DNA from 2 places in the Ancylobacter sp. VNQ12 genome. Region 2 is predicted to be linked to the other one. Evidence: riboswitches for the same ligand, from Rfam matches in the RefSeq annotation. Region 2 holds a riboswitch; the other holds the start of a gene.
The links. A riboswitch is a leader RNA that binds a small molecule or an ion and turns the genes downstream of it on or off. The one in region 2 is predicted to bind thiamine pyrophosphate.
Positions count from the first base shown of each region.

Region 1 (7,323 bases), on a different contig from region 2:
CAGATCCGCACCTCGCTGGTCATCCCGCTGATGCTGCGCAACGTGCTGCCCTCGCTGTCCTCGACGCTGATCTCGCTGTTCAAGGACACCTCGCTCGCCGCCGCCATCGCGGTGCCGGAACTCACCTTCGCGGCGCGCAAGATCAATGTGGAGAGCTTCCGCGTGATCGAGGTGTGGATGGTCACCTCCGCGCTCTATGTCGCGACCTGCGCCGTGCTCGCCGCGCTTCTGCGCTTCGTCGAGCGCCGTCTGGCGATTCCCAAGTGAGGATGGAGCGATGAACGATCTGATGCTCTTCCTCAACGAGATCTGGATCGCGCGCCTTCCCCTGCTCAAGGGGCTGGGCGTGACGATGTCGATCTCGCTGCTGGCCATTCTCGCCGGCTCGCTGCTGGGCGTCGGCGTGGCGCTCGGCCTGGTCTATGGTCATCGGGTGCTGCGGGCGCTGATCCGCGTCTATGTCGACATCGTGCGCGGCACGCCGGTGCTCGTGCTGGTGCTGGCGAGCTACTACATCTTCTCCACCGTCGGGCTCGATCTCGGCCCGTTCCAGGCCGGCGTGCTGGCGCTGGCGGTGTTCTGCTCCTCGCATATCGGCGAGATCGTGCGCGGCGCGCTGCAGGCGATTCCCGTCGGTCAGAGCGAGGCGGCGAAGGCGATCGGGCTCACCTTCGGCCAGACCTTCACCTCGGTGTTGTGGCCGCAGGCGCTGCGGCAGATCCTGCCGACCTGGGTGAACACCGCCGCCGAGATGGTGAAGGCCTCGACGCTGCTCTCGGTCATCGGCGTGGCGGAGCTGCTGCTGCGCACGCAGGAGATCATCTCGCGCAACTTCATGAGCCTCGAATTCTATTTCTTCGCCGGCTTTCTCTACTTCCTGATCAATTTCGGCATCGAGCGGCTCGGCAAGTTCGTCGAGCGCAAGACCGCCGTGCCGTCCTGAAGGCGCTATTCCCATGACCAAGCCGCTTCTCGAAATACAGGGCCTGCGCAAGCAGTACGGCGCCGTCGAGGTGCTGAAGGGCGTCGACTGCACCATGCAGCAGGGCGAGGTGATCTCGATCATCGGCTCCTCCGGCTCCGGCAAGACCACCATGCTCCGCTGCATCAACATGCTCGAGGAGTTCCAGGGCGGGCGCATCCTCATCGATGGCGAGGCCATCGGCTATGAGGACGCCGCTGGCGGGCGGCGCCGCAAGAGCGAGAGGGAGATCGCCCGCCAGCGCGCGCTCACCGGCATGGCCTTCCAGCAGTTCAACCTGTTTCCGCATATGAGCGCGGCGCAGAACGTGATGCTCGGCCTGGTCAAGGTGAAGAAGATGAGCCGCGACGAGGCCCGCGCGCTGGCCGAGAGCTGGCTCGGCCGTGTCGGGCTGGCGGGGCGCGCCGACCATTATCCCGGCCAGCTCTCCGGCGGCCAGCAGCAGCGCGTCGCCATCGCCCGCGCCATCGCGATGAACCCCCGTCTCATGCTGTTCGACGAGGTGACCTCGGCGCTCGACCCTGAATTGGTGGGCGAGGTGCTGCAGGTGATCAAGGCGCTGGCCGGCGAGGGCATGAGCATGCTGCTCGTGACCCATGAGATGCGCTTTGCCTATGAGGTCTCCAGCCGCGTCATCTTCATGAACAAGGGGGTGATCGGGGAAGAGGGCGATCCGAAGGAGATGTTCGTGCGGCCGAAGACCGAACGTTTGGCCGACTTCCTCAAATCCTCGAGTTTCCAGTAGAAAAGCAGGTACGCATGACCATTATCCGTTACGGCGCTGGCGAAGTCGGCGCAGGCGGCCAGAAGCTGCCCTTCGCCCGTGCCACGCAGGCCAATGGCTGGCTCTATGTCTCCGGCCAGGTGGCGATGGAGAAGGGCGAGATCGTCCGCGGCGGCATCGTCGCGGAAAGCCGCAAGGCCATCGAGAACATGATCGCCATCCTTCACGAAGCCGGCTATGGGGTTGAGGACATCGTACGCTGCGGCGTGTGGCTCGACGACCCGCGCGACTTCTGGAGTTTCAACGGCGTCTATGCCGAATATTTCACGGAGAACCCGCCGGCCCGCGCTTGCGTCCAGTCCCGCATGATGGTCGATTGCAAGGTGGAAATCGATTGCGTCGCCTTCCGCGCGGACAAGATGTGATGCCGGCCGCCGTCCCGCCCAAGGCCGTACGGGCGAACTGGGCGATGCGGCCCGCATGACCAGGGATGTGACGATGAAGGGTGAGGAGTCGGTGACGCAGGACGGGGCGGCCAAGGACGGCGCCAAGCGCAGCCGCGGGCTCGACCGCGCCTTCGAGATACTCGAATTCCTGCGCACCCGTCGCCAGCCCATGCGCCCGAACGAGATCGCCGCAGAGATGGGCGGCCCCCGCTCCTCCGTCTATGAACTCGTCAACCTGCTGCTGCGCCACGGCATGCTGGAATATTCCGGCGGGGAGGGGCGCGTCTTCCTCGGTCGCCGGCTTTATTTCCTCGGCATGGCCTATTCCGCGCAGTTCGACCTGATGCGCGAGAGCGCCGCGCTGCTGCAGCGCCTTGCCGAGGAGACACGCGAAACCTCGCAGATGTGCATGCTCGACGGCAACAAATACACCGTCGCCATGATGCGCGAGGGGCTGCGCTCGTTCCGCATTTCCTCCGATGTCGGCGAGATCGTGCCGATCCCGTGGACCGCCTCGGGGCGTCTGCTGGTCGGCCATATGAGCGACGAGGAAATCCTCGCCCTCATTCCGCCCGAGGATTTCGTGCTGCCGAACGGCCGGCTGTTGGAACCGGCGCAGTTCATCGCCGAGGCGCGCCGCGCCACGGCCGACGGCTTCTTCACCTTCAACAGCGCGGTGGAGAACTTCACCTATTGCTTCGCGGTGCCGGTGCATCAGGCCGATGGCGCCTGCATCGCCACGCTGTGCCTTGTCACCCCGCGCGAGGACGGGCTGCGCAACCGGGACGTCTATCTCGATCGCCTCCTCGCCGCGGCGGGCGAACTCTCCGAGCAGCTCGGCTATCTGCCCGGCAGTGGCACGGTCCGCTCCGACCGGCTGCGCCCCGGCAGCGCGCGGCCCTGAGCGGCAGGGCGGGGCAGGGTTCCCCGCCCGCCTTGACATGAATCAATCTTCTGCCCAGGCTTCGCGCATTCACCAGGGGAGTCCCGGCAAGGGGCTGAGATACTGCTGGTGCGGCCCTTACCGGCCGTCCACGGCGCAGTGACCCGTTGAACCTGATCCAGTTCATACTGGCGTAGGGACGGTGCGGATGCGTCGCGGCGAGCGCGGCCGATTCCCCCTGTTGCGGGGGAATCTCCCTTATCCTTCCTGTCAGAGCTGGGTCTCCATGCTGTTTGCGAGGAGCCTCGACCCATGACGATCCTTCCGACGACGAATACCCCGACGCCGATTGTCACCACCGGCCCGCTGCCGGCCTCCACCAAGGTGTTCAAGCCCGGCACGCTGCACCCCGATATCCGTGTGCCGATGCGCGAGATCGCCGTGCATCCCAGCGCCGGCGAGCCGCCGGTGACGGTGTATGACGCCTCCGGCCCCTATACCGACCCCACGGCCCGCGTCGCCATCGAGGCGGGCCTGCCGCGCCTGCGCGCATCATGGATCGCGGCGCGCGGCGATGTCGCCGCCTATGACGGGCGGCATGTGAAGCCGGAGGACAACGGCTTTGCCGCCGGGGAGCGGGCGACGCCGGAATTTCCGGTGCGCCATCGGCCCTTGAAGGCGGCCGGCGGGCGGGCGGTGACGCAGCTCGCCTATGCCCGCGCCGGGATCATCACGCCGGAGATGGAGTTCGTCGCGATCCGCGAGAATCTCGGCCGCGAGCAGATGCGCGCGGCAGCGGCGCGGGATGGCGAGAGCTTCGGCGCGGCGATTCCCGATTTCGTCACGCCGGAATTCGTGCGCGAGGAGGTGGCGCGCGGGCGCGCGATCATCCCCGCCAACATCAACCATCCGGAAGCCGAGCCGATGGCGATCGGCCGCAACTTCCTCGTCAAGATCAACGCCAATATCGGCAATTCCGCCGTCACCTCCTCCATGGCCGAGGAGGTGGAGAAGATGGTGTGGGCGATCCGCTGGGGCGCCGACACGGTGATGGACCTCTCCACCGGGCGCAACATCCACAACATCCGCGACTGGATCTTGCGCAACGCGCCGGTGCCGATCGGCACCGTGCCGCTCTACCAGGCGCTGGAGAAGGTCGGCGGCATCGCCGAGGATCTCACCTGGGAAGTGTTTCGCGACACGCTGATCGAGCAGGCCGAGCAGGGCGTGGACTATTTCACCATCCATGCCGGCGTGCGGCTCGCCTACATCCCGCTCACCGTCGACCGGGTGACCGGCATCGTCTCGCGCGGCGGCTCGATCATGGCGAAGTGGTGCCTTGCCCATCACCGCGAGAGCTTCCTCTATGAGCATTTCGCGGAGATCTGCGACATCTGCCGCGCCTATGACGTCTCGTTCTCGCTCGGCGACGGGCTGCGCCCCGGCTCCATCGCCGATGCCAATGACGCCGCGCAGTTCGCCGAGCTGGGGACGCTGGGCGAACTCACCCGGATCGCCTGGGCCAGGGATTGCCAGGTGATGATCGAGGGGCCCGGCCATGTGCCGATGCACAAGATCAAGGCCAACATGGACAAGCAGCTTAGCGTCTGCGGCGAGGCGCCGTTCTACACGCTCGGGCCGCTGACCACCGACATAGCGCCGGGCTATGACCACATCACCTCCGGCATCGGCGCGGCGATGATCGGCTGGTTCGGTACGGCGATGCTCTGCTACGTCACGCCGAAGGAGCATCTGGGCCTGCCGGACCGCGACGACGTGAAAGTGGGCGTCATCACCTACAAGATCGCCGCCCATGCCGCCGATCTCGCCAAGGGCCACCCCGCCGCGCGCCTGCGTGACGACGCGCTGTCCCGCGCGCGCTTCGAGTTCCGCTGGGAGGACCAGTTCAACCTCTCCCTCGATCCCGATACCGCGCGCTCCATGCACGACGAGACGCTGCCGAAGGAGGCGCACAAGGTCGCGCATTTCTGCTCGATGTGCGGGCCGAAATTCTGCTCCATGCGCATCTCCCACGACATTCGGGCCGAGGCGCAGAAAGAGGGCATGGCGGCAATGGCGGAGAAATACCGCGAGGCCGGGCAGATCTATCTCCCCCTGACCTGACAGGGCGAGGCACCGCGAGGGTCGGTCCACTTGATCAATGTCTATGTGTCGTGTATCGTCGACATATGGACACGAATAAAGTGCTTCTGGCCTTCGCGGCACTCTCTCAGTCGACCCGCCTCGATGTCTTCCGGCTGCTCGTGGCCCACGAGCCCGAGGGCCTCGCGGCGGGCGAGGTCGCGCGAAAGCTGGACGTGCCGCACAACACGCTCTCCACCCATCTCGGCATTCTCGCGCGGGCCGGATTGATCGTGGCGGAGCGCCAGAGCCGCCTGATCATCTATCGCGCGCAACTGGACGCGGTACGCGACCTCGCGTCCTTCATCCTCAGGGATTGCTGCGGCGGCAAGCCCGAGATCTGTGCCCCGCTGATCGCCGATCTTCAGCCCTGCTGCTCCGCCGAGGGGCAAGGTGCAGACACCCAAGCCGCCAAGGAGGCGCGCCATGGCTGATCAGACGCTGCCCGGCCAGAACGCCGGCCACATCTACAATGTGCTGTTTCTCTGCACCGGCAATTCCGCCCGGTCGATCCTCGCTGAATCGATCCTGGCCAAGGATGGGCACGGACGCTTCCGGGCTTTCTCCGCCGGCAGCCAGCCCAAGGGCGAGGTGAACCCGCTGGCGTTGACGACGCTGCGCAGCCTCGACTATCCGACGGACGGCCTGCGCTCGAAGAGCTGGAGCGAGTTCGCCGCGCCCGACGCGCCGGTGATGGATTTCGTCTTCACCGTCTGCGACGACGCGGCGGGCGAGACCTGCCCGGTGTGGCCGGGCCAGCCGATGACCGCACATTGGGGCATTGAGGATCCCGCCGCCGTCGGGGGGACCGATGTCCAGAAGGAGGCGGCGTTTGCGCGCACCTTCCGCTACCTCAAGAACCGCATCGCCACTTTCGCCGCCCTGCCGATCCGCAGCCTCGACACGATGACGCTGGGCGCCAGGCTGCATGAGATCGGCCGCAGCGAGGGCGCGACCGCGCCCCGGCGCGACGTGGCCTGAGGAACCCTCGATGACCGATGTCACCATCTACCACAACCCCGCCTGCGGCACCTCGCGCAACGTGCTCGGCCTGATCCGCAATGCCGGCCTCACGCCGACCGTCATCGAATATCTGAAGACCCCGCCGAGCCGCGACGAACTGGTGTCGCTCATCTCTCGTATGGGCATCACCGTGCGCGAGCTGCTGCGCGAGAAGGGCACGCCCTATGCCGAACTGGGCCTGGGCGACCCGTCTCTCACCGATGACGCGCTGCTCGACGCGATGATGGCCCACCCGATCCTGATCAATCGCCCGATCGTCATCACCCCGCGCGGCGTGAAGCTGTGCCGCCCCTCGGAGGCGGTGCTGGACCTCATCGACGCTCCCCAGCGCGGCGAATTCCGCAAGGAAGACGGCGAGCTCGTCATCGACGCCCACGGCCACCGCGCCACCTGAACCGAACCGGAGCTTTCATGTCCCAGACCTTGGCGATCACGCCCCGGCCGGCCGCGCGGCTGTCCTTCCTCGACCGCTATCTCACCGTGTGGATCTTCGCGGCGATGGCGCTCGGCGTCGGGCTCGGCACGGCGTTCAGCGGCCTGCCGGAGGCGCTGAACACGCTTTCGGTCGGCTCCACCAACATCCCGATCGCCATCGGCCTGATCCTGATGATGTACCCGCCGCTCGCCAAGGTGCGCTATGAGGAACTGCACCGGGTGTTCGCCGACCGGCGGATACTGCTGCTCTCGCTGGTGCAGAACTGGCTGATCGGCCCCACCCTGATGTTCGCGCTCGCGGTGATCTTCCTGCGCGACCACCCGGAATACATGACCGGGCTGATCCTCATCGGCCTCGCCCGCTGCATCGCCATGGTGCTGGTGTGGAACCAGCTGGCTTGCGGCGACAACCAGTATGTCGCCGGGCTGGTCGCCTTCAACTCGATCTTCCAGATCCTGTTCTTCTCCACCTATGCCTGGCTGTTCCTCGCGGTGCTGCCGCCGCTTTTCGGGCTGCAGGGCAGCGTGGTCGATGTCAGCTTCTGGACCATCACCGAAGCGGTGCTGATCTATCTCGGCATTCCCTTCCTCGCCGGCTTCCTCACCCGCCGCCTGCTCATCGCCCGCAAGGGGGCGGACTGGTATGCCGAGGTGTTCCTGCCGAAGATCAGCCCGATCACGCTCGGCG
Region 1 is NZ_JBMSDU010000002.1:77,883-85,205, reverse strand. It holds gene ACO2RV_RS03885 (amino acid ABC transporter permease) at 1-267, shown strand, start outside; gene ACO2RV_RS03880 (amino acid ABC transporter permease) at 278-943, shown strand; gene ACO2RV_RS03875 (amino acid ABC transporter ATP-binding protein) at 957-1,727, shown strand; gene ACO2RV_RS03870 (RidA family protein) at 1,742-2,131, shown strand; gene ACO2RV_RS03865 (IclR family transcriptional regulator) at 2,205-3,056, shown strand; TPP riboswitch at 3,121-3,253, shown strand; gene thiC (phosphomethylpyrimidine synthase ThiC) at 3,348-5,159, shown strand; gene ACO2RV_RS03855 (ArsR/SmtB family transcription factor) at 5,225-5,611, shown strand; gene ACO2RV_RS03850 (arsenate reductase ArsC) at 5,604-6,158, shown strand; gene arsC (arsenate reductase (glutaredoxin)) at 6,169-6,594, shown strand; gene arsB (ACR3 family arsenite efflux transporter) at 6,612-7,323, shown strand, end outside.
Region 1: another riboswitch for thiamine pyrophosphate. It lies ahead of thiC (phosphomethylpyrimidine synthase ThiC); the one in region 2 lies ahead of thiO (glycine oxidase ThiO).

Region 2 (7,323 bases):
CCCAGGAATGGCGGGCCGCCGACGCTGGCCGACCGCATCCGCGCGCTGCGCGAGAAGGCCATGCGCGGCCCCTCCGAGCCGAAGCTCGCGGAGGACGTCGTCGCCGGCACGCGCCGCACCAAGAGCCGCGCCGCCAGCGATCGCGCCGTGGCCGGCTGAACCCTGCCTTCCGACGGGGCGGCGCGCCAACGCCGCTCCCGTCGACGATGATCGAACCAGGACGCAGCCATAGCGTTCGCACATACCAATGAGCGAGGCGCCCACCAGCGGCAGCTCTCGCCGGGGAGGACCGCCTGATGAATCTCGCCCGCCTTCTTAAAGCGCGCGCCGACGCCGGCCGCCCCGTGCGCGTCGGCCTGATTGGGGCCGGCAAGTTCGGCTCCATGTTCCTGTCGCAGGTCCGCACCACGCCGGGCATGCACCTGCTCGGCATCGCCGACCTCTCCGCGCCGCGCGCCCGCGCCGCCCTTGAGCGCACCGGCTGGGACGCGGATGCGGCCGTGGCGACGAGCTTCGACGAGGCGCTGCGCACCGGCCGCACCATGCTGACCGAGGATGCCGGCGAACTGATCGGCGCCGACGGGCTCGACGTGGTGGTGGAAGCCACCGGCAGCCCGGCCGCCGGTGCCGCCCATGCGCTCAAGGCCATTGAGCAGGGCCGGCATATCGTCATGGTCACCGTCGAGGCGGACGTGCTGGTCGGCCCGCTGCTGGCCGAGCGCGCGCGCAAGGCCGGCGTGGTCTATTCCATGGGTTCGGGCGACCAGCCCGCCCTGGTCTGCGAGATGGTGGACTGGGCGCGCACCTGCGGCTTCCGCGTCGTCTGCGCCGGCAAGGGCACGAAGTACCTGCCGAGCTTCCACAAATCGACGCCGGACACGATCTGGAGCCTTTACGGCCTCACCCCCGAGCAGGCGGCGCTCGGCGGCATGAACGCTCAGATGTTCAACTCCTTCGCCGACGGCACCAAATCCTCCATCGAGATGGCCGCCATCGCCAATGCCGCCGACCTCAAGGCGCCTTCGGACGGCCTGCTGTTCCCGCCCTGCGGCGTCGACGACCTCGCCACCATCCTGCGCCCGCGCGAGGCCGGCGGCGTGCTGGAACATTCCGGCACGGTGGAGACCGTCTCCAGCCTGGAGCGCGACGGCCGCCCGGTGTTCCGCGACCTGCGCTGGGGCGTCTACGTCACCTTCGAGGCCGAGCCCGGCCCGCGCGGCGACTATGCCCGCCGCTGCTTCAAGGAATATGGCGTGGTGACGGATTCCTCCGGCCGCTACACCGCGCTCTACCGGCCCTATCACCTCATCGGGCTGGAGCTCGGCGTCAGCGTCGCCTCGGCGGCGCTGCGCGGCGAGCCCACCGGCACGACCGAGCATTTCAACGCCGATGTCGTCGCCGTCGCCAAACGCCCGCTGAAGGCCGGCGAGGTGCTGGACGGCGAAGGCGGCTACACGGTGTGGGGCAAGCTGCTGCCGGCGGCAAGTTCGCTCGCGCGCGGCGCGCTACCCATCGGCCTCGCCCATCACATGACGCTGAAGCGCGACCTCGCGGAAGGCGAAACCGTGGGCTGGGCCGACGTCGATTTCACCGACAGCCCGATCGTGCGGCTGCGCCGCGAGATGGAACGCACATTCGCCGGCGTGGAGAAGGAGGCGGCGGAGTAGCCGCCTCTTTCTTTCCCTCTCCCCATTGGGGAGAGGTGGCCCGCGAAGCGGGTCGGTGAGGGGCGAGATGATTGCGGAGCGTCGAAGCCCCCTCACCCCACCTCTCTCCGCCTAAGCCGGATGTTACCGGCTTAGGCCTTGCCGGAACCGAACTCGGCTGTTGCCGAGTTCGGGTGGGGAGAGGGAGCAATCCCGGATTGGGCGGCACGCGGATACTGGACTTCCCCTGGCCCTTCGCTTATCTGTCCCCGCACGGTCTGCAGTTCACCGAGGCGTTGCCGCCCCGCAAGGGGAGCTAAACCTGCATTTCCTACCCAGACCCTGCACTTGTCCCCGTGCCCGGTCGCAAGACGGCAACCCCGACACTCCTCATGGATCGGCACGAACGAGGATGAGTCATGACCAGAACCGTTCTGGCCTACGAGGCGCCGGATATCTCCGCCCTCGCCCGCACGTTGCGCAGCCAGCTGACCGAGCGCGACAAGGTGCCCGGCCATGTCGAACTGCTCAATATTCTGGCGCGCGCCGCCGGCTTCCGGAACTTCCAGCATTTGCGGGCGGAAACGCAGGCACGTTCACGCGCTGACGAACCCGCGCCGCCTCCCGCCGCGCCGGCCGATCACGCGCGCTGCGAGAAGGCGCTGCGGCTGTTCGATGTCGAGGGCGGCCTCACGCGCTGGCCGAAGAAACGCAACCAGCAGGTACTGTGCCTGTGGGTGCTGTGGTCGCGCCTGCCGGCCGCCGAGACCTTCCCGGAGCGACGGATGAACGAGCTGCTGAACCTTCACCACGGCTTCGGCGACCACGCGCTGCTGCGCCGGGAACTGGTCGAACTCGGCCTGTTCCGCCGCACGCCGGACGGGCGCGAATATTCCCGCGTCGAGCAGGCCCCGCCGCCGGAACTGGGCGTCCTTCTCGCCCTGCTGCGAGGCAAGGCGAAGACGACCGCGACACCTAGCTAGCGGATGATGTGCCGGCCCGGCGCCTCGCGCAGCGCCGGCACATCACACCGTCTCGCGCGTCGCCAGCACCCATTCGCGGGCGCGCGCCTCGGGATCGGTGTTGAGCAGCACGTCGGTGACGACCGCCACGCTGTCCGCCCCGGCACGCAGCACGCCCGGCGCGCGCTCGATGGTGAGGCCGCCAATGCCGACCAGCGGCAGGTCGCCGATGCGCTTCTTCCACTGGGTGACCCGCTCCAGCCCCTGCGGCGCCCAGCGCATCTTCTTGAGGATGGTGGGATAGACCGGCCCCAGCGCCACATAATCCGGCCGCGCCATCAGCGCGATTTCCAGCTCCGCCTCGTCATGCGTGCTGATTCCGAGCTTCACGCCGGCGCGGCGGATCGCCTCGAGATCGGCATCGGCAAGGTCCTCCTGGCCGAGATGCACGAAATCGCAGCCCAGCTCGATGGCGAGGCGCCAATAGTCGTTGATGATGAGCTGCGCGCCATAACGGGTGCACACATCGCGCGCGGTCGCGATCTCGCGCCGGAGCTCGGCCTCGTCAATGTCCTTGGCGCGCAATTGCACCAGCTTCACCCCCTGCGGCAGCAGGCGCGGCAGCCAGGAAGCGCGGTCGACGATGAGGTAGAACGGATCGAGCTTCATCGGGTCACTCACAAGAAGACGTCATTCGCCCAACACCGCGCGCCCCATCACCGGCGTCGAGGGGGCGGCCATGTCGCGCACGTCCATCGGGTCGGCGAGCAGCGCCTCGCGGCCGGCCTCAATGGCACGGGCGAAGGCACGCGCCATGCGCACGGGGTCGCCCGCCTTGGCGACGGCGGTATTGAGCAGCACCGCGTCATAGCCCATTTCCATCGCCGCCGCCGCATGCGAGGGCACGCCGACGCCGGCATCGACGACCAGCGGGATGCCGGGGAAATGCGCCCGCAGCGAACGCAGGCCATAGGGGTTGTTGAGCCCGCGCCCGGAGCCGATCGGCGCGCCCCACGGCATCAGCACCTCGCAGCCGGCCGAGATCAGCTTCTCGGCCACCACAAGGTCCTCGGTGGTGTAGGGAAACACCTGGAAGCCGTCGCGCGCGAGGAGGCGCGCCGCCTCGACGAGACCGAACACGTCCGGCTGCAGCGTGTCGTCCTCGCCGATCACCTCCAGCTTCACCCAGTTGGTGCCGAACAGCTCGCGCGCCATCTCGGCGGTGGTGACGGCTTCCTTCACCGTCTTGCAGCCGGCGGTGTTGGGCAGCACCTTCACGCCGAGGTCGCGGATGATCTGCCAGAAGCTCTGGCCCGCTTTCGCGGCACCGGATTCGCGCCGCAGCGAGACCGTGACGATCTCCGCCCCCGAGGCGCGGATCGCCTCCGACAGGATCGCCGGCGAAGGATATTGCGCCGTGCCGAGCAGCAGACGCGACGCCACCCTTGTGCCGTAGAACTCAACCGGATCGGCGAATGTGCCGGCCGCACTGGTCATCGCATCCATCTCAGCCTCCCTGCATCGGGGCGAGGATTTCCACCCGGTCGCCCTCGTCGATCGGCGTCGCCTCGCGCCTGGCCGCGCGGACCATCGCGCCGTTGAGCGCGGTGGCGACGGTGGCGTCGCCCAGGCCCAGTTCGGCCAGCAGGTCCTTCAGCGTGCCGGAGCGCGTATCGGCCGGCTCACCATTCACGACGATCTTCATCCATCACCTCCGGGAAATATGTCCCGTCGAAAGCGAGCGCCGCCGCACGCCGTGCCAGCGCGGGCGCGGCGAGGAAACCGTGGCGGTAGAGCCCGTTCACATAGATCGTGTTGCCGCGCCGGCGCAGGCGCGGAATGTTGTCGGGATAGGCCGGGCGCACATCGGCGCCGATCTCGACGATCTCCGCCTCGCCGAAGGCGGGGTGCAGCGCATAGGTGGCCGACAGCAGCTCCAGCATGGAGCGGCCCGTCACCCGGCCGCGCTCGTCATTCTCGATCGAGGTGGCGCCGATCATGAAATGCCCGTCGCCGCGCGGCACGATGTAGACCGGGATGCGCGGATGCAGCATGCGCACCGGGCGCTTGAGCGAAATCTCCGTGGAGTAGAGCACCAGCATCTCGCCCTTCACGCCGCGCAGGTCCGCCAGCACGTCGCGGGCGGCAAGGCCACGGCAGTCGACCACGACATCGGCCGGCGTCTCGCCTTCGTCGAAGCCGTCGGCCTCGTAGCGGATGGTCACCTGATGCTCGTCGACCAGCTTGCGCGTCAGCGCGGCGAGCGCCTTGCGCGGCTCCAGATGCGCTTCGGTGGGAAAGAACAGGCCCTGGTCGAAGCGCCCTTCCAGATCCGGCTCCAGCGCGGCGATGCCGGCGCCGTCGACCCACTCATAGCCCTGCGTCCGGCGCGAGAAGCGCTTGAGGTCCGGCAGGTCGCGCGGCGGGGCCAGCACGAGGCTGCCCTCATTGGGCACATCCGGCACCGCGCGGCGCCAATAATCCAGCGATTCGAAGCCCAGCTCGGCGATGATCGGCTCGGCGCTCTCGCGCTCGCACCAGGGCGCCAGCATGCCGCCGGCATACCAGGAGCAGCCTTGCCCGGTGGCCGTCTTGCGCTCGATGAGCGTCACCTGCGCGCCGCGCTCGGCGAAGGCGTGGGCACAGGTCAGGCCGGCAACACCGCCGCCGACGATGCGCACGCGCATCGCGTTGGCAACCGGGGCTTCATCGTTCAGGTGGGTCTGCGGGGACATCTTCAACTCCTCCCTCCGCCAGTCTCAACTGGATCAGGTTCGAAGGGTCGCCATGCCGCGCCAAAGCGCGATGATGGCCTCTCAGCCTCCTGACGAGGCTCCCCTGGACGGTTTGGATATAATCACTCGGAAAGGGAATGTCACGGTAGCGTCGTCGACAATATGCACGCCCGCGAGCCCTTTGCGATCAGGGAGAACACCTGAATCGGGAGGAATACGCGCGCGGGTGCAAAAGCCGGGGACACGCCCTAGCGGGCGCGCGACGACAGCGACACGACATTGTCCGGGCGGGTCGCGTCGATGACCGCCCGGCGCAGGCTTTCCCGGCTGAACGGTTTGCCGAGCCGGGGCATGCCGGCGCGGGCATCGGGTGGCAGTTCGGCATAGCCGGTGCCCAGCACGACCGGCAGGGTCGGCCAGTGCTCGCCGATCGCGGCGGCCAGCTGCACGCCTGTCATCCCCGGCATGGCTTGATCAGTGAGGACAACATCGACCGTCAGCCCGTTGTTCAGCATGGCGAGCGCCTCGCGGCCCGACGCGGCCTCTGAGACGACGAAGCCGATATCCTCCAGCATCGCCGCCGTGGCCGACAGCACCAGCGGATCGTCGTCGACGACGAGCACCCTCGCCACGCCCGCCGGCAGCGGCGGCTCCGCCTCTTCGGCGACGAGCTCGGCTTCGCGCTTCGCCCTGTCGGCGGCGGACGTCTCGACGATCGGCAGATAGATGGTGGCCGTCGTGCCCCTGCCGGGCTCGCTGGCCAGCACCAGCCGGCCGCCGGACTGCGCCGCGAGGCCATGCACCATGGCGAGGCCGAGCCCGGTGCCCTTGCCGACCCCCTTGGTGGTGAAGAACGGCTCGGCGGCATGGGCGAGCGTCTCCTCGTCCATCCCCGCGCCGGTGTCGGAGACGGCGAGGCAGAAATAACGACCCGGCTTCAGCGCGCCCGGTTCGCCCTCGCCCTCGCGCTCGGGGATGATCTCTTCGCGCGCAGCGATGATGATCGCCCCGCCATCCGGCATGGCGTCACGGGCATTGACCGCGAGATTGAGCAAAGCCAGCTCCAGCTGGTTGGCGTCGACGCGGGCGAGCGGCAGGCCGAGCGGGAAGCGCGTCTCGATGCGCACGCTGGGACCGATCGAGCGGCGCAGCAGTTCCGCCATGCCGAGCACGAGGTCCGGCACCGCGACCGGCTCGGGACGCAGATCCTGTCGACGCGCAAAGGCCAGCATGCGCTGCGTCAGCGCCGCCCCGCGCTGGGCCGCCTGCATGGTGTTGTCGATCAGCGTCAGCAGGCGCTGATCGTTCGGCGCACGCTTGCGCACCAGCTCCAGATTGCCCATCACCACGGCGAGCAGATTGTTGAAGTCGTGAGCGATGCCGCCGGTGAGCTGGCCGACCGCCTCCAGCTTCTGCGCCTGGCGCAGCGCATCCTCGGCGCGGCGGCGGGCGGTGACGTCGATCAGCCCGCACAGCGTCTTGGTCAGCTGGCCTTCCGCATCCTTCTCCGCCACCGCCGACAGCACGCAGTCGAAAACGCGCCCATCCTTCGCGACAAGCCGATATTCGGCCTCGCGCAGTTCGCCCGTCCCGATCAGTCGGGGCCAGTCTTCCTCATTGCGTTGGCGCGCCGATTCGGGCGTCATGAAATCGGTGAGCAGCCGACCGATGACCTCCTCGCGCGAATAGCCGAGCAGATCGAGCCAGCGGTCGCTCACCTGCTCGATTCGCCCGTTGGCGCCGAGCGAATGCAGCGGCAGCGGCGTGCGGCGATAGAGCGTGCGAAAGCGCTCCTCGCTCTCGCGCCAGATCGCCGTTTCGCGGTCGGTGAGCAGATTGAGCCGCCGGTCGTAGATCGCCGCCAGCAGCGCGGCGGCGAAGATGGCGAAGCTGGCCGCCGACACGGCGATGACGAGATGGACATTGTCCATCGTGCCGCTTGCCGACCCGCCATGCGCCATCGGCACGGCGTCGATCCCC
Region 2 is NZ_JBMSDU010000009.1:82,408-89,730, reverse strand. It holds gene ACO2RV_RS13950 (hypothetical protein) at 1-159, shown strand, start outside; gene ACO2RV_RS13945 (NAD(P)H-dependent oxidoreductase) at 297-1,667, shown strand; gene ACO2RV_RS13940 (DUF2087 domain-containing protein) at 2,066-2,629, shown strand; gene ACO2RV_RS13935 (thiamine phosphate synthase) at 2,672-3,277, opposite strand; gene ACO2RV_RS13930 (thiazole synthase) at 3,299-4,114, opposite strand; gene thiS (sulfur carrier protein ThiS) at 4,116-4,313, opposite strand; gene thiO (glycine oxidase ThiO) at 4,291-5,295, opposite strand; TPP riboswitch at 5,337-5,458, opposite strand; gene ACO2RV_RS13915 (MHYT domain-containing protein) at 5,592-7,323, opposite strand, start outside.